One region of the Cupriavidus sp. 8B genome, then DNA from elsewhere that is predicted to be linked to it. Evidence: predicted binding sites of a transcription regulator. Region 1 holds the regulator's gene; each other region holds the start of a gene.
What was found. Region 1 encodes sigma-54, which starts transcription at its own class of promoters, with help from an activator protein. Its sites were predicted from a motif close to TGGCANGNAANCTGCTTT; they were not measured.

Region 1 (9,700 bases):
CGGCCTATCCGGCGTGCGCGCCCGAAGTACGCCTGGCGGGCGGCAAATATGCCGACATCCCGGTCGACCAGGCCTACACCGACGGCAACCTGGTGAGCGCACCGGCCTGGCCCGCGCACCCGGCATGGCTGGCGCAGTTCCTTGCCGTCCTGGGCACCAAGATCGTACATTAGAGGCTACCGAACGCGGCCCGCGAGCCTGTCGAGGGCTATCGCGGGCCGTTCCGCACGGGAGTTCTTCTATGTGTGAAATCTTCATCCGGGCCACCCCGCAGTCGTACCAGGGCCAGTCGCGCTCGCTCCGGCTGCATGGCGTGGCCACCAGCATCCGGCTGGAAAGCCTGTTCTGGGAAGTGCTCGAAACGCTGGCGCGCCGCGACGGCATGAGCGTGGGCCAGCTCATCACCCGGCTGCACGACGAACTGGTGGCATACCGGGGCGAGGCGGCAAACTTCACGTCCTTCCTGCGCGTGTGCTGCCTGCGCTACCTGATGCTGCAAGGCGAAGGCCGCATTCCCGCCGACCCGCGCGTCCCGATCGGCTCGCTCGACGCGCGCTCCGTGCTAGAAGGCCTGCCGCCATCGTGGGCGGAAGAGGCGCACGTCGGCAGCCGCGCGGCGGCATGAACCTGAACTTGCGGCCGCTGAGCGCATAGCGCAGCCTCAGCCGGCCAGCATGCGCGCCTCGGCCGCTTCCAGCGCCTCTGGCTGGCCGCGCAACACCACGATATCGCCAGGCTCCAGCACCGTATCGGGTTCCGGATCGAACGCACGGATGCCGCGCCGGCGCACCGCCGTCACTTCCACCCCGATACGATCCAGCCCCAGCGCGCCCAGGCGCCGCCCCACCGACGTGGCCTCCGGGCCGAGCGAGATGGAGTGCAGCCGCACGGACTCGCGCTCCACCATGTCTTCCTCGTCGTCGCGGCCGTGGAAATAGCCGCGTAACAGGCTGTAGCGCGCGTCGCGCGCCTCCTGCACGCCGCGCACCACGCGCCGCATCGGCACGCCCAGCAGCACCAGCGCGTGCGAGGCCAGCATCAGGCTGCCCTCGATGCTCTCCGGCACCACCTCGGTCGCGCCGGCCTTTTGCAGGATGTCGAGTTCCGAATCGTCCATGGTGCGCACGATCACGGGCAGCGCCGGCTCCAGTTCCTGCACATGGTGCAGCACCTTGAGGGCCGAGGGCGTGTTGTTGTAGGTGATGATCAAGGCAGCCGCGCGATGCAGGCCCGCCGCGATCAGCGCTTCGCGCCGGCCGGCATCGCCGTACACCACCGTGTCGCCCGCGCCGGCGGCTTCGCGCACGCGGTCCGGGTCGAGGTCCAGCGCCACGTAGGTGATGCCCTCGCGCTCCAGCATTTGCGCCAGGTTCTGGCCGCTGCGGCCAAACCCGCAGATGATGGCGTGCTTCTCGGTTTGCAGGCTCTGCGCCGCGATGCGCGTCATGTTGAGCGACTGCATCAGCCACTCATTGGCGGTAAAGCGCAACACGATGGCGTCGCTGTACTGGATCAGGAACGGCGCCGCCAGCATCGACAACAGCATCGAGGCTAGGATGACCTGGATCAGCACGGGATCGACCAGGTTCAGGCCGTCGATCTGGTTAAGCAGCACGAAGCCGAACTCGCCGGCCTGCGCCAGGCCCAGGCCGGTACGGATCGCCACCCCCGGGCGCGAGCCGAACAGGCGCGCCAGGCCGGAGATCAGGACCAGCTTGAAGACAATGGGCACCGCCAGCAGCGCCAGCACCAGCCACAGGTGGTCGAGCACCACATGGATATTGAGCAGCATGCCGATGGTGACGAAGAACAGCCCAAGCAGCACGTCGCGGAAGGGCTTGATGTCCTCCTCCACCTGATGGCGATAAGGCGTCTCGGAGATCAGCATGCCGGCCATGAAGGCGCCCAGCGCCATCGACAGGCCAAGCCGCTCGGTCAGCGCGGCCATGCCCAGCGTGACCAGCAGCAGGTTGAGCATGAACAGCTCCTGCGAGCGGCGCGCCGCCACGATGTGGAACCAGCGGCTCATGAAGCGCTGGCCGACGAAGAAGATCAGGCTCAGGGCCACCACGATCTTCACCGTGGCCAGGCCCAGCGCCATCATCAGGTCGCCAGGATCGCGCGAGAGCGCCGGGATCACGATCAGCAGCGGCACCACGGCCAGGTCCTGGAACAGCAGGATGCTGATGATATTGCGCCCGTGCTCGCTTTCCAGCTCCAGGCGCTCCGACAGCATCTTGGACACGATGGCGGTGGACGACATGGCCAACGCCCCGCCCAGCGCCACAGAGGCCTGCCAGGACAGCGGAAACAGCCAGTTGAATGCCCAGCTCGCCGGGATCACCGCCAGCAGCGACAGCACCACCTGCGAGCCGCCCAGCCCGAACACCTGCCGCTTCATCGCCTTGAGCTTGCCCAGGCTGAACTCCAGGCCGATCGAAAACATCAAAAAGACCACGCCGAACTCGGCCAGGTACTTGGTCTGCGCGGTATCGCGGGCCAGCCCGAGCGCATGCGGCCCGATCAGGATGCCGACGACCAGGTACCCCAGCATGGGCGGCAACTGCAGCATGCGAAAGGCGACCACGCCGAACACGGCGGCGGCCAGCAGGACTAGGGTAAGGTCCAGCGGAGAGTGCATCGACAGGGTCAGGGTACGCCGCCCCGGGCACCGGGCCGGCCCGGTGCGGGCGACCCTGCCGGTGGATTACGGCAAGCGCGATGGCCTCTCCGGCCGCCCGATCCCAGGAACAGCCCAAGCGCCATCGCATTCGTTGGTATACTTCGTCGCCATGATAGCTAATTTCAATGCGGATCGAGCACTTCGGCTCGCTCGCGAGACCCTCCAGATCGAAGCCGACGCCGTCGCCGCCCTCGCAGGCCGCCTGGACGACGGATTCGCGCAGGCCGTGCAACTGACGCTCAATTGCAGCGGACGCGTGGTCGTGTCCGGCATAGGCAAGTCCGGCCACATTGGCCGCAAGGTCGCGGCCACGCTGGCCTCGACCGGCACCCCCGCGTTTTTCGTGCATCCCGCCGAGGCCAGCCACGGCGACCTGGGCATGGTCACGCGCGACGATGTGCTGATCGCCTTTTCCAATTCCGGAGAGACCGCCGAGTTGCTTTCGATCGTCCCGATCGTCAAGCGCATCGGCGCCAAGCTGATCTCCGTGACCGGGAACCCCGCCTCCACGCTGGCCAAGCTGGCCGATGCGCACCTCAATGCCGGCGTGGAAAAAGAAGCCTGCCCGCTCAACCTGGCCCCGACCGCCAGCACCACCGCCGCACTGGCGATGGGCGACGCGCTCGCGGTGGCCGTGCTGGATGCCCGCGGCTTCGGCGAGGAAGATTTTGCCCGCTCGCATCCAGGCGGCGCGCTCGGGCGCAAGCTGCTGACCCACGTGCGCGACGTCATGCGCAGCGGCAACGCGGTGCCCAAGGTGCGCGAGAGCACGCCGCTGGCACAAGCCCTGATGGAAATTACCCGCAAGGGCATGGCCATGACCGCGGTGGTTGACCCGGACGACCGCCTGATCGGCGTCTTCACGGACGGCGACCTGCGCCGCCTGCTCGAAACCCCGCGCGACTGGAAGACCGTACCCATCAGCGAGGTCATGCACCGCACGCCGCATACCGTCGGGCCGGACCAGCTGGCCGTGGAAGCCGTGCAGGTGATGGAGGCGAACCGTGTCAACCAGATGCTGGTGGTCGACGCAGAGCGGCGCCTGGTCGGCGCGCTCCACATCCACGACCTGACCCGCGCCAAGGTCATCTGAGGCCAGCCAATGCCTATGCGGGAAATCCTGTCCTCCCTGAGCCGGCTTGCCATGCGAGCGCTGCCCCTGCTGCTGATGGCGCTGGTGGCGGGCAGCACCTTCTGGCTGGTGCAGGTCAACTCCCCGAAGGAAGCGGACACCGGGCCGGTCGGCAAGAAACATGAGCCGGATTACTACATGATCCGTTTTTCCGCGACCGAGCTTGCCGAGGACGGGAACACCAAGCTGCGCTTTACCGGCGACAAGATGATCCACTTCGAGGACGACCAGACCTACGAGGTGACGCGCCCGGCCATGCGCTCCTACGAAATCGACCGCCCGCCCGTCACTGGCCACTCCGATCGCGGCACGATGAACGCGGAAGGCTCGGTCATCGACCTGTTCGGCAATGGCTTCATCGTGCGCGCCCAGGGCACCGACCCCGCCAAGGATCCGAAGATGACGGCCGCCTCGGAGTATTTCCAGGTGCTGGTCAACGATGACATCGTCAAGACCGACAAGGCTGTCAAGCTGACCCGCGGCCCGTCGGTGATGACCGCCAACGGCCTGATCTTTAACAATGTCACTCGCGAAGTACAATTGCTGGGTAACGTACGCGGCACCATCATTACGGTGCCGCCGCCGGCAAGTCCCGCGAAGTAGCCCTGAAGCCGCCCGCGGGCTCCAGCCGCCCGCGTCAACCGCCATCACGCCAACATGAATCCATTCCTGACGACTTCGTCCTGTCGCCGCCGCAGCACGGCCGCTTTGCTGACGCTGGCAGCCGTCCTGGGCCTCGCGCTGTCCGCGCCCGCCAGCGCCGAAAAAGCCGACCGCGAAAAGCCGCTGGTCCTGGAGGCCGACAATGCCAGCTACGACGACGTCAAGCAGGTTTATGTACTGACCGGCAACGTGGTGCTGACCAAGGGCACCATGGTGCTGAAATCCGACGCGGCCGAAGTCCGTACCGATCCCGAGGGCTACCAGTACGCGGTCGCGACCTCCAAGGGCGGCAAGCAAGCCTATATCCGCCAGAAGCGCGACAACGTCGACGAGTACATCGACGGCTGGGGCGACCGCATCGAATATGACGGCAAGCAGGAGCTGTCCAAGCTGATCGGGCGCGCCCGCATGGCCCGCCTGGCCGGCGCCAAGCTGGTCGACGAGATCCGCGGCGCGGTGATCACCTATGACAGCCGCAACGAGTTCTATACGGCCAGCGGCGGCGCCGAGAACGCGACCGCGGGCAGCCCGTCCGGCCGCGTGCGCGCCGTGCTGTCGCCGCGCCAGGAGCAGCCCGCCAGCGGCGGCGCAGCCAACCCGCTGCCGCTCAAGCCGGCACCCGCCCCCGTCAACCCCTGACCTGACGCCGCCACGCCCCCAATCCACGGATTCTGCCTTGACCTTCATGACCGCTACCCAGACCGCACCGTCCCAGCCCGCCACCCTGAAGGACAGCAGCACGCTGGTCGTGCGCCACCTGAAGAAGCGCTACGGCTCGCGCACTGTGGTCAAGGATGTGTCCCTCGACGTGAAGAGCGGCGAAGTGGTCGGGTTGCTCGGCCCCAACGGCGCGGGCAAGACCACGTCGTTCTACATGATCGTGGGGCTGGTGGCGCTGGACGAGGGCGATATCGTGCTCGACGACAAGCACATCAGCGGCCTGGCCATCCATGAGCGGGCACGCATGGGCCTGTCCTACCTGCCGCAGGAAGCCTCGGTGTTCCGCAAGCTCAATGTGCAGGAAAATATCCGCGCGGTGCTGGAACTGCAGCTCAACGATGGCAAGCCCCTGGGCAAGGCCGAGATCGAGCGCCGGCTGGACACCCTGCTGGATGACCTGCAGATTGCCCACCTGCGCGACAACCCGGCGCTGTCGCTGTCCGGCGGCGAGCGCCGCCGCGTGGAAATCGCCCGCGCGCTGGCCTCCGCGCCGCGTTTCATCCTGCTTGACGAGCCCTTCGCCGGCGTCGACCCGATCGCGGTCGGCGAAATCCAGCGCATCGTCAGCTTCCTCAAGGCGCGCAATATCGGCGTGCTGATCACCGACCACAACGTACGCGAGACGCTGGGCATCTGCGACCACGCCTACATCATCAGCGAGGGCGCGGTGCTGGCGTCCGGCCAGCCTGAAGACATCATCGCCAACGAGTCGGTGCGCAAGGTCTACCTGGGCGAGAACTTCCGCATGTAAAGGCGCGCGCGGCGCCTGCCGCGCATCGGCCCCCCGGGCGGCTTCGGTGTCGCCTTTCATCCTTCAAACGATCATGCGACGCCAGCGATAGCAATTTCCGTTCCACCAGTACGGAAGTTGGGCATAAAATAGGTCGCATGAAACCGTCGCTACAGCTCCGCCTCTCGCAGCATCTCGCGCTTACGCCGCAACTCCAGCAGTCGATCCGGCTGCTGCAACTGTCCACGCTTGAACTGCAGCAGGAAGTGGAACAGGCGCTGACCGAGAACCCCTTGCTCGAGCGCGAGAACGACTGGCTCGACAGCCCGTTGCGCGTGTCCTCGGACGGCTCGGTGAACCTCCAGAGCGCGCCCGCGCCAGCGCCCGCCGATGGCCAGGGCACCAGCGAAAACCGCCCCGATGGCGCCCCCGAAGCCGACGACAGCTATTCCGACAGCAACGAGGATTACGGCAACGACTGGAGCCTGGACGATTTCGCCCGCCGCCCGCAAGGCGAAGACGACGAAAAAACACCGATGCAGCTGCGCGACGCCGAGCCCACGCTGCGCGAACACCTCATGGAGCAGCTGGCGCCGCTCAAGATTTCCCTGCGAGACAAAGGGCTGGCCATCTTCCTGGTCGAATCCCTGGACGATGACGGCTACCTGAGCGCCACGCTCGAGGAAATCTGCAGCGAGCTGCCGGAGGAGCTCGAGTTCGAGGTCGACGAGATCCAGGCCGTGCTTACGCTGCTGCAGAGCTTCGATCCACCGGGCGTCGGGGCGCGCAACGCAGCCGAGTGCCTGGCGCTGCAACTGCGCAGGCTCAAGCATCCGCAGCGCGAACTGGCGCTGAGCATCGTCACCAATCACCTGGAGCTGCTGGCGGTGCGCGATTACACGCGCCTGAAAAAAGCCCTGCAAGTGGACGAGCCGGAACTCAAGGCGGCGCATGAACTGATCCGCTCGCTCGCGCCCTATCCCGGCCATGCCTACAGCCGGCCGGAAGCCGACTTCGTGGTACCCGATGTTTTCGTTCGAAAGTTGAGCGGCGGATGGATCGCCCATCTCAACCCGGATGTGATGCCGCGGCTACGTATCAACGACATGTACGCGCAGATTTTGCGCGGTGCAAAAGGCGATGCCGGCGCGGCGGGACTGCAGCAAAAGCTGCAGGAAGCACGCTGGTTGATCAAGAATATCCAGCAGAGGTTCGACACGATATTGCGCGTCGCACAAGCCATTGTCGAACGTCAAAAGAACTTCTTCACCCACGGTGAAATTGCGATGCGCCCCTTGGTTTTGCGGGAGATTGCCGATACACTGGGTTTACACGAGTCCACCATCTCTCGGGTGACTACCAATAAGTACATGGCAACGCCGATGGGGACTTTCGAGCTGAAGTATTTTTTCGGCTCTCACGTATCCACAGAAACCGGCGGCGCGGCCTCATCAACGGCAATCCGTGCGTTGATCAAGCAATTGATAGGAGCCGAAGACGCTAGGAACCCCTTGTCCGACAGCCGGATTGCCGAATTGCTCGGCGAGCAAGGCTTTGTGGTAGCACGGCGTACCGTTGCCAAATACCGCGAAGCGCTCAAGATTCCCGCGGTCAATCTCCGTAAGACTTTGTAGCCGAGCTGCATCGCCTGCCTGATGCAGCTCTTTCAGAAGGAGAAACGCTATGAACTTCAAGATCAGTGGACACCACTTGGACATCACGCCCCCTCTGCGTGAGTACGTGGAAACGAAACTGGAGCGTATCGTCAGGCATTTCGATCAAGTCATTGGCGTAAGTGTGCTGCTCTCTGTCGACAATACAAAAGAAAAGGACCGGCGGCAGTACGCGGAAATCAATCTACATCTCAAGGGCAAGGACATCTTTGTCGAAGCGCATCATGAAGACCTGTATGCCGCTATCGACGCATTGGTCGACAAGCTCGACCGGCAGGTGATTCGCCACAAGGATCGCGTGCAAAGCCACGACCGTGAAGCGGTCAAGTACCAGATGGCCGCATCCCAGATGCAGCAATGACCGTGCCTGGCGGCCCACATACCGGGCCGTCGGTGTCAGTCCATTGAAAACGGAATCAAGCCGCGCCCAGCGCGGCTTTTTCGTTCCAGCCTCCCCCCTTCGGGCCACGCAGGGGATTCCGCAACGCATATGTACCGGTGTATGCTGTGCCATACATAGTTGATTTGCCTGGCCATTTCCGTGCATGCGGCACCGCTTCAGCGCCTCGGCTATTGCAATGCACAAAGCGGCAGCGGGCCTGCTCTATAATGGCCAGACGCCCGACACCGGCATGGGGACACCCGGTGGAAACATCGGGCCTTGGTTTTTATCTTCTTTCCGCCCGGCGGGACGCCTCCTTGCCCCGGGCCTGCTTTCTAGAAAACCCTGCGCATTCCACATGAATCGTTTGGCTAAATTGCTGCCACCCGGCAACATCAACCTCGACGTCAGCGTCACCAGCAAGAAGCGCGTGTTCGAACAGGCCGGGCTCCTCTTCGAGAACAACCATGGCGTTGCGCGCGCGACCGTGACCGACAACCTGTTCGCCCGCGAGTCGCTGGGGTCCACCGGCCTTGGCGCCGGGGTTGCGATCCCCCACGGCCGCATCAAGGGACTGAAGCAGCCGCTGGCCGCCTTCATGCGCCTGGCCGAGCCGATCCCCTTCGAGTCGCCCGACGGTAAGCCGGTAGCGCTGCTGATCTTCCTGCTGGTGCCCGAACAGGCCACCCAGCAGCATCTGGAAATTCTCTCCGAGATCGCCCAGTTGCTGTCCGACCGCGAGATGCGCGAAGGACTGGCTACCCTGCCCACCCCCGACGACGTGCACCAGTTGCTGACGCAATGGCACCCTTGATCCGCCACTGAAAGCCCGTCCCTGAAAGCACCCGAATGGAACTCACTGGCGTCACCTCGCAGTCGATCTTCGACGACAACGCAGCCGATATCAAACTCTCCTGGGTAGCAGGACTGGAAGGCGCGGACCGGGCCTTCGATGTCGAGTTTGCGCGTGAAGCCACGTCGGCGGCCGATCTCGTCGGCCACTTGAACCTGATCCACCCGAACCGGATCCAGGTGCTGGGCAAGCCCGAAATCACGTATTACCAGCGCCTCGACGACGAGATGCGCAAGCGCCAGATGGGCGAGCTGATCCTGTTGGAGCCGCCGTTCCTGGTGATCGCCGACGGCATGGAGCCGCCGCCCGACCTGGAACTGCGCTGCACGCGCTCGTCCACCCCGCTGTTCACCACGCCGGTGTCTTCCGCGGCGGTGATCGATCACCTGCGCCTCTACCTGTCCCGCATTTCCGCGCCGCGCGTGACCATGCACGGCGTGTTCCTCGACATCCTCGGCATGGGCGTGCTGGTGATGGGCGAATCCGGCCTGGGCAAGAGCGAGCTCGGCCTGGAACTGATCTCGCGCGGACATGGGCTGGTGGCGGACGATGCCGTGGATTTCGTGCGCCTCGGGCCGGACTTCATCGAGGGCCGGTGCCCGCCGCTGCTGCAGAACCTGCTGGAAGTGCGCGGCCTGGGCCTGCTCGACATCAAGACCATCTTTGGCGAGACCGCGGTACGCCGCAAGATGAAGCTGAAGCTGGTGGTGCAGCTGGTACGCCGCAACGACGGCGAATTCGAGCGCCTGCCGCTCGATTCCCAGTATCTCGACGTGCTCGGCCTGCCCATCCACATGGTCAAGATCCAGGTGGCGGCCGGCCGAAATCTCGCCGTGCTGGTCGAGGCCGCCGTGCGCAACACCA
Region 2 (9,700 bases), on a different contig from region 1:
CGCGCCGGACCTGATCACCGAGCCGCTCTATAACGAGCCGATGGTGGCGGTGGTGCGCGCCGGCCACGCGCTGGCGGGCAAGCGCGCGCCGGGCTGGGCGGACCTGGCCGGCATGCCTTGCGTGGTGCCGCCGCCGTGGGCCTCGCTGCGGGTCAAGATCGAGCAGGAGTTCTACCGGCACGGGCTGCAGCCGCCGACCGACCTGATCGAGTCGTCGTCCTACCTGGCGATTTCTACCTTCGTCACCCAGCTCGACGCGGTGGGCTTCCTGGCCAGGTCGGTGGGGCAGCAGTTCGAGCGGGAAGGCCGCTTCCATGTCCTGCCCATGGACGTGCCCCTGGAGCTGCCGCCGGTGGGCGTGATCACGCTGCGCGAGGGGCGGCCCACGCCCAGCAGCATCCAGCTGCTCGAATGCCTGCGCGCGGCGGCCGGGCAATTCGCCGCGCCGCCTGCGGGTGAGAAGAAGGCCGCGGACAAGACGGGGCGCGCGGCGCGGCGGGCACGATAGGCGCGTCGCGCCGGGGGCGAGCGAGGCGGGGCACGCGGCCGTTTCCGGCACCCCTGCGCATATCCATATCTGAAAGCATTTGTTGTGGGCACCCTTGCGATCCCGCAACATGCCCGCTCGCTTTTCGTTTTCCCCTTCCTCGTTCTTGTCTCTTATGGCCCCCCGCCTCTCCCGCATGCATTCCCTCGAGCGATCCCCGCTGCTTCACCGTCTTGCGGCCGCCTTGTGCGCCGTCTTTTCCCTGGCAGCCGTTCCCGCCCACGCCGACGCCACGCTCGACAAGATCAAGCAGCGCGGCAAGCTGGTGGTTGGCGTGATCCTGTCAGGCCCGCCGTTCGGCACCATCGACCCGGCCACGCAGAAGCACATCGGCTATAACGTAGAGCTATCCGAGGGCGTGGCCAAGGGCCTGGGCGTGGCGCTGGAAACCATCCAGGTGCAGCCGTCGAATCGTGTCCAGTTCCTGCAGCAAGGCAAGGTCGATATCCTGATCGCAAACATGCAATGGACCCAGGAGCGCAGCGAGATCCTGTCCTTCGTGCCCACGCCGTTCGAGGAGGTCGGCGGTGCTGCCATCGCGCGCAAGGGCAGCGGCATCGCCAGGTGGGAAGATGTCAAGGGCAAGCCCGTCTGCGTCTCGCAAGGCAGCAACTTCACCAAGCCCCTGGCCGAGCAATATGGCGCGCAGATCAAGGCGTTCCGGGGGCAGCCCGAGTCGCTGCTGGCGCTCAAGGGCGGCAACTGCGTGGCGGCCGTGCACGTCAGCCCCACGCTGCGGGACCTGGTGGACGGCAACGCCGACTGGAAGGACTTCGAGATCGTCTCGCCGCGCGACCTGATCCCGTCGCCGTCGGTGATCTGGCTGCGCAAGGGAGAAGCCGATACGCAGGCCGCCCTCGATCGCATCGTACAGGACTGGCATCGCACCGGCTGGCTGATCGAGGTCGAGAAGAAGAACGGCATGACGCCCACGCCGCTGCTGCGCCAGCTGCACGAGAAATTCCGCAAGATCCCCGCCTGAGGCATTGCCACGGCGGATGAAACCAGTACTTGCCCGATCAGCGGGATTCAGCGCGGCCTGGCGAGCAGGTACTTCGCCAGCGCGTGAAACGCCGGGATCGTCGTCGGGTCGTTGGCGGCATTGCCGGCCACCGGGTTCGATGCGTAGCGCACGATCACCATCTCGGCCTTCGGGTCGACATAGATGCGCTGGCCATGCACGCCGCGGGCCATGTAGGCGCCGTGCTCGTTATGGGTGACCCACCACATGTCGCGATAGCTGCCGCCCGTTAGCAGCGGATAGTCGGCCTTGGCAAACGCGGCCTTGTCGCCGCCGCGGCGGATGTCGTCGATCACCGCCTTGGGCAGGATCTGCTGTCCGTTGAACTTGCCGTCGCGGCGCAGCATCTCGCCAAAGCGCGCCAGGTCGCGCAGGCCGGTGTTCAGGCCGCCGCCGGCAAAGGGCGTGCCGATGGAGTCGATGGTGAAGTACGCATCCTGCTCCGCGCCCAGCCGGCGCCAGATACGCTCGGACAGCAGCTCGGCCACCGAGCGTCCGGTCACGCGTGCAATGACCCAGCCCAGCGCATCGGTATTGACAGTCTTGTAGCCAAACGCCGCGCCATGCTCGCCTTGCGGCTGGATGGCCTGGAGCGATTCATAGTAATTGCGCGGACCGGTGTAGTCCTTGGGCTTGGGCAGCGGGCTGCCCGCCTGGGCGTGCATCCAGACCTCGGCGTCGGGGTCCGCGTAATCCTCGCTGTATTTGAGCCCCGTGGTCATGTCCAGCACCTGGCGCACCGTGGCATTGCCGAATGCCGATCGGGCCAGCTCCGGCACGTAGTCCGCCACGCGCTTGCTCGCATCCAGGCGGCCTTCTGCGACCAGCATGGCGCCGAGCGTGCCGATGACCGACTTGGTGACCGACATGGCCGCATGCTGGCCGTCGTCCCTCAGCGCGCCAAGGTAGCGCTCATAGACGATGCGCCCGCGCTGCAGCACCACGATGCCATCGGTGTAGTTGGCCGCCAGGGATTGCGCCCAGGTCATCGGCTGGGTGGCGCCGATCGGCAGGAACTGCAGCGCGTCGATATCGGTGCGCAACGCGCGCGGCAGCGGCACCGGCGTGCCAAGCCCGCGCGAGACGTTGACGGTGGGCATCAGCTCCCGGAAGTGCGACACGCTCCAGCGCAGGGCGGGGAATTGCCAATAGCTGCCGTCGTCGAAGCGTACCGTGCGCTCGGGCGGCGGTGGCGCGCCTTTCATCCAGCCAAGGCCGGCGGGATCGCTGGCGGCGGCGTCGGGCACCGATGGCACCGGTGCATCGGCGGCCCATGCCAGAGGCATCAGCCCGAAACCGCAAAGGGCCAGCGCGATCGCCGCGCGGCGGGGAACGCCGTTGCTCATCTTCAAGACCACCTCCAAAAGTCAAAGGGCTCTCATGCAAGCAGCCCCGGGCAATATAAACCATGCAATAACGGAGCCGGCCTATGACGCACCACATTGCGGCGTCGTCCTGCCCACAGGCACTGATTTAGGTCCACGCGCGCCGCCCCATGGTGCGGCGCGCCTGGGTGCCCTGCATGCGTCTTCGGCCCGCGAAGGCGCGCTGATCCCCAATTTCCCCGATTGGTAAGAGGAATTTATTTTTCTTCTTACATGGCATGTCTCCTGCTTTGTTGGTCTGCACGCCTTCATGTATACAACCCGGGATACAAGCGATGACCAGCAAGACTCCTCTGCGCCGATCCGCCGCCAGCCTTGGCAGTTGCCGGACCCTGCCTGACTGGCAACAGCTTTACAAGACGCAAGGCGCCTCGCCGCTGGACGCGCTCGCCCCGTTCCTGGACCTGGACGCAGGCGATCCGGCCTGGATCGCGCGCCTGGATGCGGCACGGCTGCAGTCCCAGCTGGCTGCGCTGGAGGCTCGGGTTGAAGAGGCGGGCGGCAAGCTCGATGCGTTTCCCCTCTACGGCGTGCCGTTCGTGGTGAAAGACAACATCGACGTGGCAGGGTGGCCCACCACGGCGGCGTGTCCCGCGTTTGCGTATGTGGCCGAGCGCGATGCCGGCGCGGTGGCGCGGCTGCGGGCGGCCGGGGCCATCGTGGTGGCCAAGGCGAACCTGGATCAGTTCGCCACCGGCCTGGTCGGGGTGCGCTCGCCCTATGGCGCGGTGCCCAACAGCTTCGATCCGGCGTACGTCAGCGGTGGCTCCAGCTCGGGCTCGGCGTCTTCCGTGGCGCGCGGCTGGGTGCCGTTCTCGCTCGGGACCGATACGGCAGGCTCCGGGCGCATTCCCGCGGCATTCAACAATATCGTAGGCCTCAAGCCGACGCGGGGTTGGCTGTCCAGCGCCGGCGTGGTGCCGGCCTGCCGCACGCTGGACTGCGTTTCCGTGTTCGCGCTGACGGTCGACGATGCCGCGCTGGTGGCGGAGATCGCCGGCGGCTTCGACCATGCCGATCCTTACTCGCGCAGCTATCCGCTCAGCGCGCCTACCGCGCTGGCGCCATCGCCCGTGCTGGGCGTTCCCGATCAGCTGGCGTTCTTTGGCGATACGCAGGCGCAGGCCAGTTTCAAGCAGGCGCTGGCGGACTTGCAGGCCATGGGCGCTAAGCTGGTGCCCGTTGATTTCTCGCCATTCGCCGAGCTGGCCGCGCTGCTCTACCAGGGGCCGTGGGTGGTTGAGCGCTTCCTGGCGGTGAGCCAGCTTCACGCCAGCCGGCCGGACGCGATCGATCCGGTCGTGCGCGCCATCGTCGAGGAGGCTGGCCGCTATAGCGCCATGGATGCGTTCAACGCCGAATACCGGCGGGCGGCGCTGACCCGCTCGATCCACGTAGCGCTGGCCAAGGTCGACGCGCTGGTGGTGCCGAGCGCGCCGTCGATCTATACGCTGGCCGCCGTGCAGGACGATCCGATCCGCCTGAACGCGCGGCTTGGCACCTATACCAACTTCACCAACCTGGCCGACCTGTCGGCGCTGGCGTTGCCGGCCGGTGCGCGCGAGGACGGCCTGCCGGCCGGCATCACGCTGGTTGCCCCGGCTTGGTCGGACCGCGCGCTGGCACGTCTTGGCCGGCAGTGGCAGGCGGCGCAAGCGCTGCCGCTGGGCGCCACCGGGCGGCCTTGTCCCGTTGATGCCCAGCGCGCTACGCCCGTCACGCCAGGGTCGGTCCGGCTGGCCGTGGTCGGCGCCCATCTCAGCGGCATGCCGCTCAACCACCAGCTGCTCACGCGCCACGCGGCCTTTGTGGAGGCATGCCGCACTGCGGCTTGCTACCGGCTCTATGCGCTGGCGGATACGACGCCGCCCAAGCCCGGGCTGGTCCATACCGGCGCGGGTGAGGGCGCGCCGATCGAAGTCGAGCTCTGGGATGTGCCCCTGGCCAGTTTCGGCGCGTTCGTGGCGGAGATTCCTGCGCCGCTTGGCATCGGCAAGCTGATGCTGGAAGACGGCCGGCAAGTCGCCGGGTTCATCTGCGAGCCCCGGGGCCTGGAAGGCGCCCGCGATATCACGGCTTTTGGCGGCTGGCGCGCCTATCTCGCCAGCAGCAACGTCCGCGTTAGCGCCAACTGACCCGGGAGCCGCGATGTTCCATACCGTACTGATCGCCAATCGTGGCGAGATCGCCGTGCGCGCCATCCGCACCTTGCGTGCCCTGGGGATCAAGAGCGTGGCCGTGTATTCGGATGCCGATCGCAATGCCGCGCATGCCCGGCTGGCCGATGTGGCCGTGCCGCTTGGCGGCGAGCGCGCGGCGGATAGCTACCTGGTGGCCGAGCGCGTGCTGCAGGCTGCGTTGGATACCGGCGCGCAAGCCGTGTTTCCGGGCTACGGCTTTTTGTCGGAGAGCGCGGAGTTTGCGAAGGCCTGTGACGCGGCGGGACTGGTCTTCATTGGCCCGACGCCGCACCAGCTCCGCGAGTTTGGCCTGAAGCACCGTGCGCGCGAGCTGGCGGCGCAGGCGGGGGTGCCGATGACGCCGGGCACTGGCTTGCTCTCCAGCCTGGAACAAGCCCTGCGCGAGGCCGGGCGCATCGGCTATCCCGTCATGCTCAAGAGCACCGCCGGTGGCGGTGGCATCGGCCTGTCGCGTTGCGCCAACGACGCTGAGCTGAGCGCGGCCTTTGACAGCGTGCAGCGGCTGGGCGAGCAGTTCTTCAAGGATGGCGGGGTCTTTATCGAGCGCTGCCTGGACCGGGCGCGGCATATCGAGGTGCAGATCTTCGGCGACGGCGCGGGCCGCGTGGTGGCGCTGGGCGAGCGGGATTGCTCCACGCAGCGCCGCAACCAGAAGGTGGTGGAGGAAACCCCGGCGCCGCATCTGAGCGAGGCAACGCGCCATGCGCTGCATCGGGCCGCGATCCAGCTGGGCGAATCTGTCAGCTACCGGTCTGCCGGCACGGTGGAGTTCATCTACGACGTGGAGCAGGAGGCGTTCTACTTCCTCGAGGTCAACACCCGGCTGCAGGTGGAGCATCCCGTGACCGAGCTGGTCACCGGGCTGGACCTGATCGCCTGCATGCTGAAGGTGGCGGCGGGCGATGCGCTGGACTGGGACGCCATCTCGCGGCCGCCGCAGGGCGTGGCCATGGAGGTGCGGCTCTATGCGGAGGATCCGCTCAAGCAGTTCCAGCCCTCGCCGGGCACGCTGACCGAGGTGGTTTTTCCTGATGGCGTGCGCGTCGACGGGTGGGTCGAGACCGGCACGCAGGTGTCGGCCTTTTACGATCCGCTGCTGGCCAAGCTGATCGTCCACGGCCCCACCCGCGAAGCCGCGCGCGAAAAACTCGCGGCAGCGCTGGCCGCCACGCGCCTCTGCGGCATCGCCACCAACCTGGACTACCTGCGCCAGATCGTCGACTCGCCCGAGTTCTCCGCGGGCCGGGCCTTCACGCACATGCTCGACAGCTTTCCCTACGCGCCGGCAGTCATCGAGGTGATGGAGCCTGGCACCTACACCAGCATCCAGGACGTGCCCGGCCGCATGGGTTACTGGCATGTCGGCGTGCCGCCGTCCGGGCCGATGGACGACTACGCTTTCCGGCTGGCCAACCGCATCGTTGGCAATCACCCCGGCGCCGCCGGGCTCGAATGCACGCTGGTGGGGCCACGCCTGCGCTTTCACAGCGCGGCCCTGGTGGCGCTGACCGGCGCGCCTTGCGCAGCGACGCTCGACGGGATGGATGTCCCGTTCTGGGCGCCGATCAGCGTAGCCCCGGGACAGGTCCTGGCGCTCGGCAAGGCCACGCAAGGCTGCCGCACCTATCTTGCCGTGCGCAATGGCTTTGACGTGCCGGTCTACCTTGGCAGCCGATCCACTTTCGCGCTCGGGCAGTTCGGCGGGCATGCCGGGCGCACGCTGCGGCCAGGCGATATGCTCCCGATCGGCCAGCCGCATCTGGCGGGGTCCGGCATCGAAGCACCCATGACGCAGCCGCAGGCGGCACCCGCGGCGCTGATGCCGGCCTACGGCCAGCATTGGGATATCGCGGTCCTGTACGGCCCGCATGGTGCCCCGGATTTCTTTACGCCGGCCTCCATGGAGACGTTCTTCGCCACGGACTGGGAAGTGCACTACAACTCGAACCGCCTCGGCGTGCGCCTGGTCGGGCCCCGGCCCGAATGGGCGCGGCGCGATGGCGGCGAGGCGGGGCTGCACCCATCCAACGTGCACGACTGCGAATACGCGATCGGCGCCATCAATTTCACCGGCGACTTCCCGGTGATCCTTACCAACGACGGCCCGAGCCTGGGCGGCTTTGTCTGTCCTGTGACGGTCGCCAGAGCGGAGCTGTGGAAAGTCGGCCAGGTCAAGCCGGGCGACCGGATCCGCTTCCGGCCAATCAGCTTCGATGCCGCGCGTGCCCTGCAGGCGGCCCAGGACCAGGACATTGCCGGGCTGCGGCAAACAGCGCGCGCGCCATCGCTGCCGGCGCCGGCGCGTGCCACCGCCATCCTCGCCGGGCGCGCGGCCAGCGGGCATCACCCGGCCATTGCCTACCGTCAGGCGGGCGATGGCTACCTGCTGCTGGAGTACGGCGAGAACGTGCTCGATATCGGCCTGCGGCTGCGGGTGTACCTGATGATGGAAGCGCTCAAGGCGCAGCCGGTAGACGGCGTGCTGGAGCTATCGCCCGGCGTGCGCTCGCTGCAGGTGCGCTACGACGGCCAGCGCATTCACCAGGCGGCCTTGATCGAGGCGCTGCTTGCCATCGAGGCCAGCCTGCCGGACGTGGCCACGCTGAAGATCCCCACGCGCGTGGTGCACCTGCCGATGGCCTTCGAGGACGCCGCCACGCTGGATGCCGTGCAACGCTACCGCGAGACGGTCTGCGCGGATGCGCCGTGGCTGCCGAACAATGTCGACTTCATCCAGCGCATCAACGGCCTGGCGCATCGCGACGAGGTGCGGGACATCGCGTTCTCCGCGCGCTATCTGGTGCTGGGGCTGGGGGATGTCTACCTGGGCGCGCCCTGCGCCGTGCCGCTTGATCCGCGGCACCGGCTGCTGACCTCCAAGTACAGCCCGGCACGCACCTTTACTGCGGAAGGTACCGTCGGCATCGGCGGGGTTTATATGTGCATCTACGGCATGGACTCCCCGGGCGGCTACCAGCTGATCGGGCGCACGCTGCCGATCTGGAACAAGTTTCTCAAGAACCTGGTGTTTGAGCCGGGCGCGCCGTGGCTGCTGCGCTTCTTTGACCAGGTGCTGTTCTACCCGGTGGCAGAGCCGGAACTGGACCGGCTGCGCGAGGACTTCCGCGAGGGGCGGGCCACGGTGCGCATCGAGCACGATGTCTTCGACTATGCCGCGTACCGCCAGTCACTGGTGGACAGCGCGGACAGCATTGCCGCTTTCCAGGCACGGCAGCAGGCGGCATTCAGCGCGGAGGTTGCGCACTGGAAAGTCCATGAGGCCAACGCCGCGCCCATCGAGGTTCCGGCCGCCTTGCTCCATGACGAGCTCGACGGTCACGCCGTGACGGCGGAGATGAGCGGCAGCGTGTGGAAGGTGCTGGTGCAGCCGGGCGAGCAGGTGCGGGCTGGACAGCCGCTGCTGGTGGTAGAGGCAATGAAGATGGAATTGACCGTGCGGGCACCCGTGGCGGGGACGTTGTCGGCCATGCGTTGCCGTGCGGGCTCGACGATCAAGGTAGGCGACCGTCTCGCGTCGATCGCCTGACCTATCGCCTGACCTATCGCCTGACAGGCGCGGCTCAGCGCGGCTTGATGAACTTCAGCGTCATGCGATCCGATTCGCCGATGGCCATGAAGCTCGCGCGGTCGCGCTCGCCGCCGCGCAACGTGGGCGGCAATGACCACACGCCATCGGGATGGTCGTGGTCGTCGCGCGGGTTGGCATTGATCTCGCTGCGCCCGGCAAGCGCAAAGCCTGCCGCGCGGGCGTGGTCGATCACATAGTTCTCGGTGACGTAGCCGGTGGCGATCATCTGCTCCAGCGACGTGCCCGGCGCGGCCCGGTGCTCCTCCACGCCCAGCACGCCGCCGGGCTTGAGCACGGCGTAGAAGGCGCGCAGGCTGTCGTCCAGGTGGCCGTCCTTGATCCAGTTGTGGATGTTGCGGAAGGTCAGCACCAGGTCGGCACCACCCGGCGGGGCGATATCGGTAAAGGCGTGCACCGGCAGCGTGCCGACCGTGACCTTGCCATAGCTGGCCGGGTCCTGCGCCAGCTTTTTCTCGAAGTTCGCCCTTGAGCGCTTGCCTTCTTCGCTCGCGTTCGGGGCGCTCACATCGTAATGGGCGGCATAGAGCTTGCCGTGGTCGCGCAGCACCGGCGCCAGGATCTCCGTGTACCAGCCGCCGCCCGGCGCAATCTCGATCACCGTCTGGTCCGGCTGCAAGCCGAAGAACTGCAGGGTTTGCAGCGGATGGCGATACACGTCCCGGGCCTTGCTGGCGGCGCTGCGCTGCGGGCCGGCAATGGCGGCGGCGAGTGCGTCGTCGCCGGTGGCGGGCGCAGCGTTGGCCGCGCAGGCCAGCGTGCCGGCCGTTGCCAGCAGCAGGGCTTGCCGCACGAAACGGCGCCGGGCAGGGGAGGGAGTCATGGCATTCCTTGCTGAAGGTGAGTGGTGGCTATCCGTAGCCGCCCCTGAATCTGGATGCAGCGCGGCCGGTTTGTCAAGCCGGCTGGCAACTGCGCCCCGGTTGCCGCCTGCCGCGC
Region 3 (9,700 bases), on a different contig from region 1:
CATGATGCGGTCGCCCAGGCGCCGCTCCATGTCGGGCGTGAGCGACGCGGTGGACGGATCGCCCAGGTCGGGCAGCTGCACGCCGGAGGTCTCCACCACGGTGTTGTTGCTGCGCAGGCCAAAATCGGATTTCTGCCCCGCCTTCACGCTGCGGTTCAGGTTGTCATAGACCTGGTCGCCGCCGTCGCGGCTGTCGCTCTCCGGCGCCGCCGCCGCCGCCGCCGCCGCGGTACGCGTGGGGTCGTTCAGCAGCAGGCGTTGCTGGGGCCAGGCGGGCAGCGCGATCGTCAGCGCCACCAGCGCCGCGAGCGAGCGGCGGCCAAGGCCCCCGGGAGGCCTGGAAGACATGAGGCGCGCCCGTCGGGCGGGCAAGGTGAGCGCTCCGGCGAGCGTTTGGTTCTTACGCATGTTGCTATGATAGCGGCCTGCGGAAGCCATTCCCATCGGGCGTCGCCCGGTCTTGCCACGCACCGCCCCGGCATACGCGGCAAGCGCATCCGTCACGCATTCATTCCCGCCATCCGCCAGGTCCACGCCATGAGCCAGCTCACCCATTTCGATTCCGCCGGACAAGCCCATATGGTCGACGTCGGCGCCAAGGCGCACAGCCACCGCGTGGCCATCGCCACCGGCACCATCACCATGCTGCCCGCCACCTTTGCGCTGGTGCGCGACGGCACGGCCAAGAAGGGCGACGTGCTAGGCATTGCGCGCGTGGCCGCCATCATGGCCACCAAGCGCACCTCCGACCTGATCCCGCTATGCCACCCGATCTCGCTCACCAAGGTGGCGGTGGACTACACGCTGGACGAGGCCAGCGCCACCATCCGCTGCACCGTGCGCACCGAAACCCACGGCCAGACCGGTGTGGAGATGGAAGCGCTGACCGGCGTGCAGGTGGCGCTGCTGACCATCTACGACATGTGCAAGGCGGTCGACCGCGGCATGGTGATGGGCGACGTGAAGCTGCTGGAGAAGCATGGAGGGAAGTCGGGGGATTGGGTCTCAGGCACCTGAGCAGGACGTCCGGCACGCACCGCATGTGCCTGATCCGCATCGCCACCGCGAGTCGCCTTTCTTACCAAACCTGACACAGTCTTACGCCAGAGCCGCTTCCGCTGTAACAAGCGTAACGCCGCATTTCGCCAGCAGGCGTCACATCGCGGGCTACGGCAAATTGGTATTCAATGCAATCTAGGGGGCGCGAACTGCGCCGCCGGCGGGACCACGTTCCGCGTCGATCCAAGGTGGGCAACATGAACGGGCGTAGGGTTGGCCAGCTCTTGCTGGTGTTGGCAGCGCTGGGCGCGAGCGGTACCGCGCTGGCGGGAAGAGGCGGCGGCTGGCACGGTGGTGGCGGATGGCACGGCGGCGGTGGCTGGCACAGCAGCGTAGGCGTCTACATCGGTCCCGGATTTGGCTACGGATACGGGTGGGGCTACCCCTACCCGTACTACTACCCGCCCGGCTACGCCTACGGTCCCGCGGTCGTCGGGGTACCTGTGTCGCCGCCGCAATACATCGAGCAGGGCCAGGACGGCACGATGGAAATGGACAGCGGCGGTGTCGCGGCACCCGTGCCCCAGCAGCAGGCGTTTTGGTATCGCTGCGCGCGGCCGGATGGCTACTACCCGTACATCAAGGCTTGTCCCGGCGGCTGGCATAAGGTGCCGGCACAGCCACCCGCCTAGCGTCTGACGCCTGGCAGGGCAGGTACGCTGAATGCCCGAAACGCCCACGGCGCGGCGAGCAATCGAAGACCAAGGTATCGAGGTGCCGAGATGAAAGTCCTTAACCACGTCAACCGCCCCAGCCTGCCAATCCTGCTGAGCCTGCCGCTCGCGGCGATGGTGCTGGCCGGGTGCGCCGTGATGCCCAATGGCCCCAGCGTGATGGTGCTGCCGGGCACCGGCAAGAACTTCGACCAGTTCCGGGCCGACGACAATAGCTGCCGCCAGTACGCCTTTGGCCAGGTAGGGGGTGTGACCGCCAACCAGGCGGCCACCAATAGCGCGGTAGGCAGCGCCGTGGTGGGCACCGCGCTGGGCGCGGCGGCCGGGGCGGCCTTCAATGGCGGCTCGGGCGCGGCGGTGGGCGCAGGTGTCGGCCTGCTCACCGGCGCGGCGGTCGGGGCAGGCAATGCCCAATATGCCGGCTACGGCAGCCAGCGTCAGTACGACACAGCGTATGTGCAATGCATGTACGCAAGCGGCAACCGGGTGCCGGTCTACGGGCGCATGGCCTCAACCCCGCGTCCGGCTGCCGCGCCGACGTACTACTATCCGCCGCCCCCGCCCCCGGGCTACGCGCCGCAATAGCCCTGGGTGGCGCGGCCCGGCTCAGGGACGCTCACTCTGCTTTGTGTTTGGCGCGCAGCTGCACCCAGTCGCAGAAATCCCGCGGCCGCGCCGCGGCGTCGACTTCAGCGCAGCCACGGGCGAGTGCCGCGAACTGGTTAGCCTCATCCCCCGCGAAGTAAAAGCGCAGGCGCTCCAGCCATGCACGGGCCTGTACCGGGTCACCGGTCAGCGCCATCAGCCAGGCAGTGCGCGAGATCAGCGTCGGCGTCGGCAGCAGGTGCACCGCGGCGATATGGGGCCCGAGCAACTGCGCCGCGTTCTCCGGCGTGATCTTCGCCTCCTCGATCGCGTCCGACGCGGCCGCTTGCCGGAACCAGAAGTTCGGCATCGGCAGTGCGGCCCGGCGCTCGGCGCGTGCGTACTCGCGCGCCTCGGCACGCCGGTAGTCTTGCCACATGGTGGCCAGGATGGCCGCCGCCACGCCAGCGAATACCACGCCCGCCAGCACGGCAAACCTGCGCGGCACGCGCAGGCGGCCGAAGCCCGATGGCTCCAGCCAGCCCAGCAAGAAGCAGAACGGCAGCACGAAATACAGGTAGTGCAGCGGGTACTCCAGCATGGAATGCGCACACAGCATCGCCAGCCAGGCCAGCACCAGCCCCGTCTGCGCGCGCTCGGGCGCATCCCCGCGCCACAAGCGCTGGCGCGCCACGCGCCATAGCCATGCCAGCAGGCTCAGGAACACACCCGCCGCGCCGATCACGCCCGTCTTGGCCAGCATGTCGAGCACAGCATTGTGCGCATGCAGCGACATCTCCACTTTCACGCCCACCTGCGCGAGCTGCTGGAACTGTGCCCAGCCGTATTCGCCCCAACCCACCCCAAGCCACGGATGCGCGCGGAACATCGCCCACGCATGCGTCCACATCGCGGCGCGCCACGAGAGCTGGTCGGCCCCCTGCATCTGCGCCACGGTATCGAAAAGGCGCCAGTCCATTGCCTGCCCGGCGCTCTTGATCGCCGGCTGCAGGATCAGCAGCATCACCACCATGGCCACCGCGGCAAACGCCAGCCCCGCGGGCCGCCGCATGGGGTTGCGCCCAGCGTGGCCGGCGCGCTGCATGGCACCCGCGAATCCGCCCGGGTCGCCCGGACCGCCAAACGCCGCCCCGCCCCGCGCCAGCCAGGCAGCGACCAGCGCATAAATCGAAGCCAGCCCCACGTGCAGCACGCCCGTGCGCGAGCCGGACAGCACGATGCCGCTCACCAGCAGCAACGCCGCCGCCAGCCAGGCCGGCGCCCGCAACCACCCGCGCGCCGCCAGCCAGACCCCCGCCGCCAGCGCGATGCCGGCAACCGTAGCCTGGTGGTTTGGCTGGTTCAGGTTGCCCCACAGGCGGCGGTTGTCGTCGTAAAAGTAAGTGGACACCATCCCCAGCGTGTCCGGCTCCAGGCCGAATACCTGCACCCACTGTGCCAGCGTGCCCAGCAACCCGGCCACCAGCCAGGCGATGGCCAGCACATCGACCATCGTCTGGCGCTCCACGGGCGTTGCGGCACGGCCCTGGCGCCAGGCTGTCCACATCACCGCGCCAGCCAGGGCCAGCGATAGCTCGGTGATCAGCCGGCTGCCCGACACATCGGCCATGCCGGTCAGCGTTTGCGTGACACCGGTGGCGATCAGCCAGAGGGGGAAAAGGAGGATCCAGGGGAATTGGGCGGGAGCAGCGTTGTAGGCCGTGCTTCTGCCCTGCCGCAGCGCCGGGGCGCCCAGAAGGATGACAGCGAGCGCGAACAGCAATGCCGAGGTCCATTCGCCGTAGAAGGTGGCGAGGGGGAGCGTGTGCCGGGAGACCAGTAGCGGCAGCGTGACGGCTACCGCGAGGAAGCTGAGAGGGATGGCTGACCGGGAGGGCAGCATGTGGGGCGCCTTGTTATGCCTTTTGGGCCGAAGGCGGATGATAGCTTGGAGAGTGGGTAAAGAAAAAGCGCCCGAAGGCGCTCTCTTGGGCAACAAAGCGTTTATCAGACGCCGGTTTGAGCCTTACTGCAACCGGCACCGGAAGTTGCAGCCCCCCAGGTCACGGCGGCAGGCGTGATGGTCGGTGTGACAGTCACTTTACAAGTTGCGCCCAGCGCGCCGGCAGCCGTAATCACAATTGCCCCAGCCGTGTAAGCCACAGTCCCATTCGTTGGCGTCGGCATCGCGGTGAACCCGCCGCCGCCAGCGCTCGCCAGCCCGGCAGCGCCTGACGCGTCGCATGGGCTGGCCACGGCCGTCTGCGCATTATTTTGGATGCACTCCGCAATTGCCTGCTTAAGACTGGCGATGGACGTGATGTTGTCTGCCCAACGCGCACGCGTCACGTAGTCCTGATACTGCGGAATAGCGATCGCAGCCAAGATACCAATAATCGCAACCACGATCATCAGTTCGATCAGCGTGAAGCCCTTCTGAGCTCGGCGGCCCAGTTTTTTCAGTTGTTGAACCCGTTGTTGCATGATTGACCCCTCGAAGGAATTTTGGATACAAATAGAAACATTTTGTTTCATGTGATGCTGTAAGTTCTTAGCAGTTAGCGTGCCAGCGCCGACAAGCCTTGATGTCTCGTCGGCGAGTGACAATTTTCGCCACTTAGGACCATTCCTAACGCTGATCAGGCGCAAATTTTGTCACTAAGTATGACGCGGAGGGTCAGTAAACCGCTGTTCTGGCTTAAGTCAGTCTGCAACCGCACTGAAGTCACAGCCATGTTTGCTGCATGCCCTGCACTACAGCCCAAAAACAAAACGGGCGGCTCCCGGGCCACCCGTCTGTCTAGTGGCGCCCCAACGGGGCGCCATCTCACCTGTAATCCCGTCCTAAGACGGGTCAAAGCCTATCAGGCCGTCTGTGGCGCTCGCCTATTTAGCAGCTTGCCAACCACCACCACCAGCGCGGCGCCGATCGCGCCAAACACCAGGTGGGCATGCGGCACATGCATTTCGAACCACGCAGCGTCCACCGGGTCGCTGACCAGCATTTCACCCGCGAGGTAACCCAGCAGCGCGGCGCCCAGCACGATGATGATGGGGAAGCGGTCCATGACCTTCAGCAGGATGGTGCTGCCGAACACGATCAGGGGGATCGACAGGCCCAGGCCCAGGATCAGCAGCATCAGCTGGCTGCCTTCCGGTCCCTTCTGCGCGGCGGCGGCTACGGCCACCACGTTGTCGAGCGACATCACCAGGTCGGCGATCAGGATGGTGCGGATCGCGGCCCAGATATTGTCCTTGGCCGAGTGGCCTTCTTCGTCGTCGTCGCCGGTGAGCAGTTGCACGCCGATGTAGACCAGCAGGATGGCGCCGACGATCTTCAGGTACGGCAGGCTCAGCAGCTTGACCGCGGCTACCGTCAGCACCACCCGCATGATGATGGCGGCGGCGCTGCCCCAGAAGATGGCCTTCTTCTGCTGGGCGGGCGGGAGGTTGCGGGAGGCCAGCGCGATCACCACGGCGTTGTCGCCGGAGAGCACGATGTTGGTCAGGATAATGGATCCCAACGCGATCCAGAAGGCAGTGGAGGACAGCAGTTCCACGGTAAAGCTCCTCGAGTTTCTTAAATTATGATTCTAACGCCACATAGCGCTGCCAAAACCTGCGGCGCCCATGGAATTTCGGATGTCTGAGTCTTCAGACATGAAGATTTACCGTATCAAGCTTTCGATTCGGTTTCAATCGGCATGTCACGCACCTCGGGAGATACCCTAGGTGACGGTACTCCAGAATGACATGCCCCCGCACGAAGGCGGGGGCACGGAGGGTCGATGCGCGGTTGCAGTCATGCGAGCGCGCCGGCCCGGCAATCCTTCCCGCCCGGAAGGCGGGACGGATGCTTATCGGTATTACAGGATCGACTTGAGCAGGCGAGCCATTTCCGACGGGTTCTTGGTGACCTTGATACCGCAGGCTTCCATGATTTCCAGCTTGGCTTGCGCCGTGTCGGCACCGCCCGAGATCAGCGCGCCGGCGTGGCCCATGCGCTTGCCCGGAGGCGCGGTCACGCCAGCGATGAAGCCAACCACCGGCTTCTTCATGTTTTCCTTGATCCAGTAAGCCGCATTGGCTTCGTCCGGACCACCGATTTCGCCGATCATGACCACGGCGTCCGTTTCGGGATCGTCGTTGAACATCTTCATGATGTCGATGTGCTTCAGGCCGTTGATGGGGTCGCCACCAATGCCCACTGCCGACGACTGGCCCATGCCCAGCGCGGTCAGCTGACCCACTGCTTCATAGGTCAGCGTGCCCGAGCGCGACACCACGCCGATGCGGCCCTTGCGGTGGATGTGGCCCGGCATGATGCCGATCTTGATTTCGTCAGGCGTGATCAGGCCCGGGCAGTTCGGTCCCAGCAACAGGGTCTTCTTGTTGCCCTTGGCCATCTTGTCCTTGAGCTCCATCATGTCGCGCACGGGGATGCCTTCGGTGATGCAGACCACCAGGTCCAGGTCAGCGTCAACGGCTTCCCAGATGGCGGCAGCGGCGCCTGCGGGCGGCACGTAGATCACGGACACGGTGGCGCCGGTGGATGCCTTGGCATCCTTGACGCTTGCGTAGATGGGAATGCCTTCGAAGTCTTCGCCGGCTTTCTTCGGGTTCACGCCGGCAACGAAGCAGTTCTTGCCGTTGGCATAGTCGCGGCAGCCACGGGTGTGGAACTGGCCGGTCTTGCCGGTGATGCCCTGGGTAATGACCTTGGTGTCTTTATTAATCAGAATCGACATGCTGTAATCCTTTGCTTGGCTCAAAGCAGCGCGCGAAGGCCTGGCCCCGGCGCGCTGCTGGCGTTCGTGTTCGCGTCTGGCTTACTTGCCCGCGGCAGCAGCCACGACCTTCTGGGCGGCTTCTTCCATGGTATCGGCAGCGATGATGGGCAGGCCCGAGTCGGCCAGCATCTTCTTGCCGATCTCTTCGTTGGTACCCTTCATGCGCACGACCAGCGGCACGGACAGCGACACGGCCTTGGATGCAGCGATCACGCCTTCGGCGATCACGTCGCAACGCATGATGCCGCCGAAGATGTTGACCAGGATGGCCTTCAGGTTCGGGTTCTTCAGCATCAGCTTGAAGGCTTCGGTCACCTTCTCGGTGGTGGCACCGCCGCCCACGTCCAGGAAGTTGGCCGGCTCGCCGCCGAACAGCTTGATGGTGTCCATGGTGGCCATGGCCAGGCCGGCGCCGTTCACCAGGCAGCCGATGTTGCCGTCCAGCGAGATGTAGGCCAGGTCGAACTTCGACGCTTCGATTTCAGCCGGATCTTCTTCGTCCAGGTCGCGGTAGGCGACGATTTCCGGGTGACGGAACAGGGCGTTGGAGTCGAAATTGAACTTGGCGTCCAGCGCGATCACCTTGCCGTCGCCGGTCAGGATCAGCGGGTTGATTTCAGCCAGCGAGGCGTCGGTGTCCCAGAATGCCTTGTACAGGCCTTGCAGGGCCTGGCGGGCTTGGGCAACGCTGGCGTCGGGCACGCCGATCTTGCGGGCGATGTCGTCCGCGTCCGCGTCGAGCAGGCCGGCCGACGGATCGATGATCAGCGTGTGGATCTTTTCCGGGCTGTGGGCAGCGACTTCCTCGATGTCCATGCCGCCTTCGCTGGAGGCCATCAGCGCGACCTTTTGCGAAACGCGGTCAACCACCAGGCTGACGTACAGTTCCTTCTTGATGTCGGCGCCTTCTTCGATCAGCAGGCGGTTGACCTTCTTGCCTTCCGGGCCGGTCTGGTGCGTGACCAGGGTCATGCCGAGGATGTTGGTAGCGTAGGTCTTGACCTCGTCGATGCTCTTGGCCACCTTCACGCCGCCGCCCTTGCCGCGGCCGCCCGCGTGGATCTGCGCCTTGACGACCCATACCGGGCCGCCCAGTTGTTCAGCAGCCTTCAGGGCCTCTTCGACCGAGAACGCGGGGATGCCGCGCGGAACCGGCACATTGTATTTGCGCAGGATTTCCTTGCCTTGGTACTCATGGATATTCATGCGTGTTTCCTTTCGGGTAGGCGTAAAAGTGTGGAGATGGAATCTCGGCGGACTGCAGGCCGGCCTGGCTTAGCCAGAAGTGCCGGTTGACCTGCGGGACATGGCGCCGTCGGCGGGGGCGGCGAGCGCCTCCGCTGGCTGCGCCGCCGGGGTCGATGACCCTTCGGTCTTGATCCTCGGTTTTGGCTGGTGACCATACCAGCGGGGGTAAAACTGGCGTACGACCTCGCCTTCGAAATGCAGGGCATGGCAGCCGTGCAACTGGTAAGGCGGCTCAGTACTGGTATCTTCGGCGCCGCCGTCGCGGATGTTGAACACATCGCCGGCGAATGCCTGGATCGCGGTGGTCGGCAATATGCCGGCCAGCTCGGTCAGGTGGGTGCATCCGGCCACGCCGGACAGGCGCTCTTTCACCGACTTGCGGAAACCCTTCATCAGGTTCAGGCCGATCAGCTTGCGGTAGGCCGGGCCGATGGTGTCGCACTGGCCGGGATAAGGCACCCAGTCGGAACAGGCATCGGCGTCCACGACGTTCATGCGCAGGTCAATGGTGACGCGCAGCCACAAATCGTGCAGCGGCTCGCCCACGGGGCGCACACCGCCGCCGGCCAGCGGAATCTCGCGCGGCTTGGTGTCAGTCAGGCGCGCTTCGATATCCCATAGGCCGTCGTCCCTGACATAGGCCTCCGCCGTGATGGCACGACGGTGACGCAGGGCGCGATTGACGGGCGGGGAAAGCGGCATAACACCAGGCAGGAGCGGGAGAAATGGACGGCTGGGCCGGAAAACCGCAGGATTTTAACATGCCGGACAACCTTGACCGGGAACAAACTGCACGCGGCGCTGTTGCCGGGGATTGTCGAACGACGGGCAGGCCGCGCGTATGCGGGAAAATTGCGGCATTGCAGGGTTGCGGCGAGGTCCGCTGGCAAGGCAGGCACGCTCGGAATACGCCTACTGGCAAAACAGGTATGTGCCCGAAACCGGTGCAGGAAGGTGCAGGACATGGCCGTGACATCACCGCGGCATCACTTGAGGCTGCCACGTCGGCCGACGTCAGTCACTGCCCTCCAGCCATTCATCCGCCCCTTTGATCACCTGGCTCACCACCGTTCGGGAAAAGCCGCGGGCCACCATAAAGCGGATCTGCTTGGCCTTTTCTTCCGGCGTGGCGGGCGGCGTGCCAAAACGCTTTTGCCAGACCGCGCGGCCGCGCTCCAGCTCCGACCCGCGCAGGCGATCCTGCAGGTCGGCCAGCTGATCGCCGCCGAGCTGATGGGTGCGGGCTTCCTGCATCACGCGGGCGGCGCCATAGCGGGCCGCGCGCCGGTGCACCAGGCTGTCGACAAAGCGCGCGTTGGACAGCCAGTTCTCGCGCTCCAGCGC

Region 2: a site for sigma-54 is predicted at 3,168-3,185, ahead of atzF (allophanate hydrolase). Genes of this name have one in related genera too.
Region 3: a site for sigma-54 is predicted at 4,870-4,887, ahead of ACYP5B_RS35495 (pilin). Genes of this name have one in related genera too.

Annotation. Positions count from the first base shown of each region.
Region 1 covers NZ_BAAILO010000211.1:69,112-78,811, reverse strand. The annotation lists gene ACYP5B_RS21350 (DJ-1/PfpI family protein) at 1-173, shown strand, start outside; gene ACYP5B_RS21345 (ribbon-helix-helix domain-containing protein) at 242-625, shown strand; gene ACYP5B_RS21340 (monovalent cation:proton antiporter-2 (CPA2) family protein) at 662-2,641, opposite strand; gene ACYP5B_RS21335 (KpsF/GutQ family sugar-phosphate isomerase) at 2,793-3,776, shown strand; gene lptC (LPS export ABC transporter periplasmic protein LptC) at 3,792-4,418, shown strand; gene lptA (lipopolysaccharide transport periplasmic protein LptA) at 4,473-5,117, shown strand; gene lptB (LPS export ABC transporter ATP-binding protein) at 5,164-5,949, shown strand; gene ACYP5B_RS21315 (RNA polymerase factor sigma-54) at 6,087-7,562, shown strand; gene hpf (ribosome hibernation-promoting factor, HPF/YfiA family) at 7,612-7,962, shown strand; gene ptsN (PTS IIA-like nitrogen regulatory protein PtsN) at 8,342-8,797, shown strand; gene hprK (HPr(Ser) kinase/phosphatase) at 8,833-9,700, shown strand, end outside.
Region 2 covers NZ_BAAILO010000201.1:82,720-92,419, reverse strand. The annotation lists gene ACYP5B_RS19935 (LysR substrate-binding domain-containing protein) at 1-508, shown strand, start outside; gene ACYP5B_RS19930 (transporter substrate-binding domain-containing protein) at 684-1,529, shown strand; gene ACYP5B_RS19925 (serine hydrolase domain-containing protein) at 1,577-2,854, opposite strand; gene atzF (allophanate hydrolase) at 3,229-5,088, shown strand; gene uca (urea carboxylase) at 5,102-8,701, shown strand; gene ACYP5B_RS19910 (class I SAM-dependent methyltransferase) at 8,736-9,584, opposite strand.
Region 3 covers NZ_BAAILO010000380.1:78,952-88,651, reverse strand. The annotation lists gene ACYP5B_RS35520 (M48 family metallopeptidase) at 1-348, opposite strand, end outside; gene moaC (cyclic pyranopterin monophosphate synthase MoaC) at 538-1,017, shown strand; gene ACYP5B_RS35510 (hypothetical protein) at 1,257-1,691, shown strand; gene ACYP5B_RS35505 (YMGG-like glycine zipper-containing protein) at 1,848-2,318, shown strand; gene ACYP5B_RS35500 (PglL family O-oligosaccharyltransferase) at 2,350-4,221, opposite strand; gene ACYP5B_RS35495 (pilin) at 4,326-4,802, opposite strand; gene ACYP5B_RS35490 (TerC family protein) at 5,183-5,878, opposite strand; gene sucD (succinate--CoA ligase subunit alpha) at 6,185-7,066, opposite strand; gene sucC (ADP-forming succinate--CoA ligase subunit beta) at 7,148-8,314, opposite strand; gene ACYP5B_RS35475 (DUF2889 domain-containing protein) at 8,384-9,058, opposite strand; gene recX (recombination regulator RecX) at 9,371-9,700, opposite strand, start outside.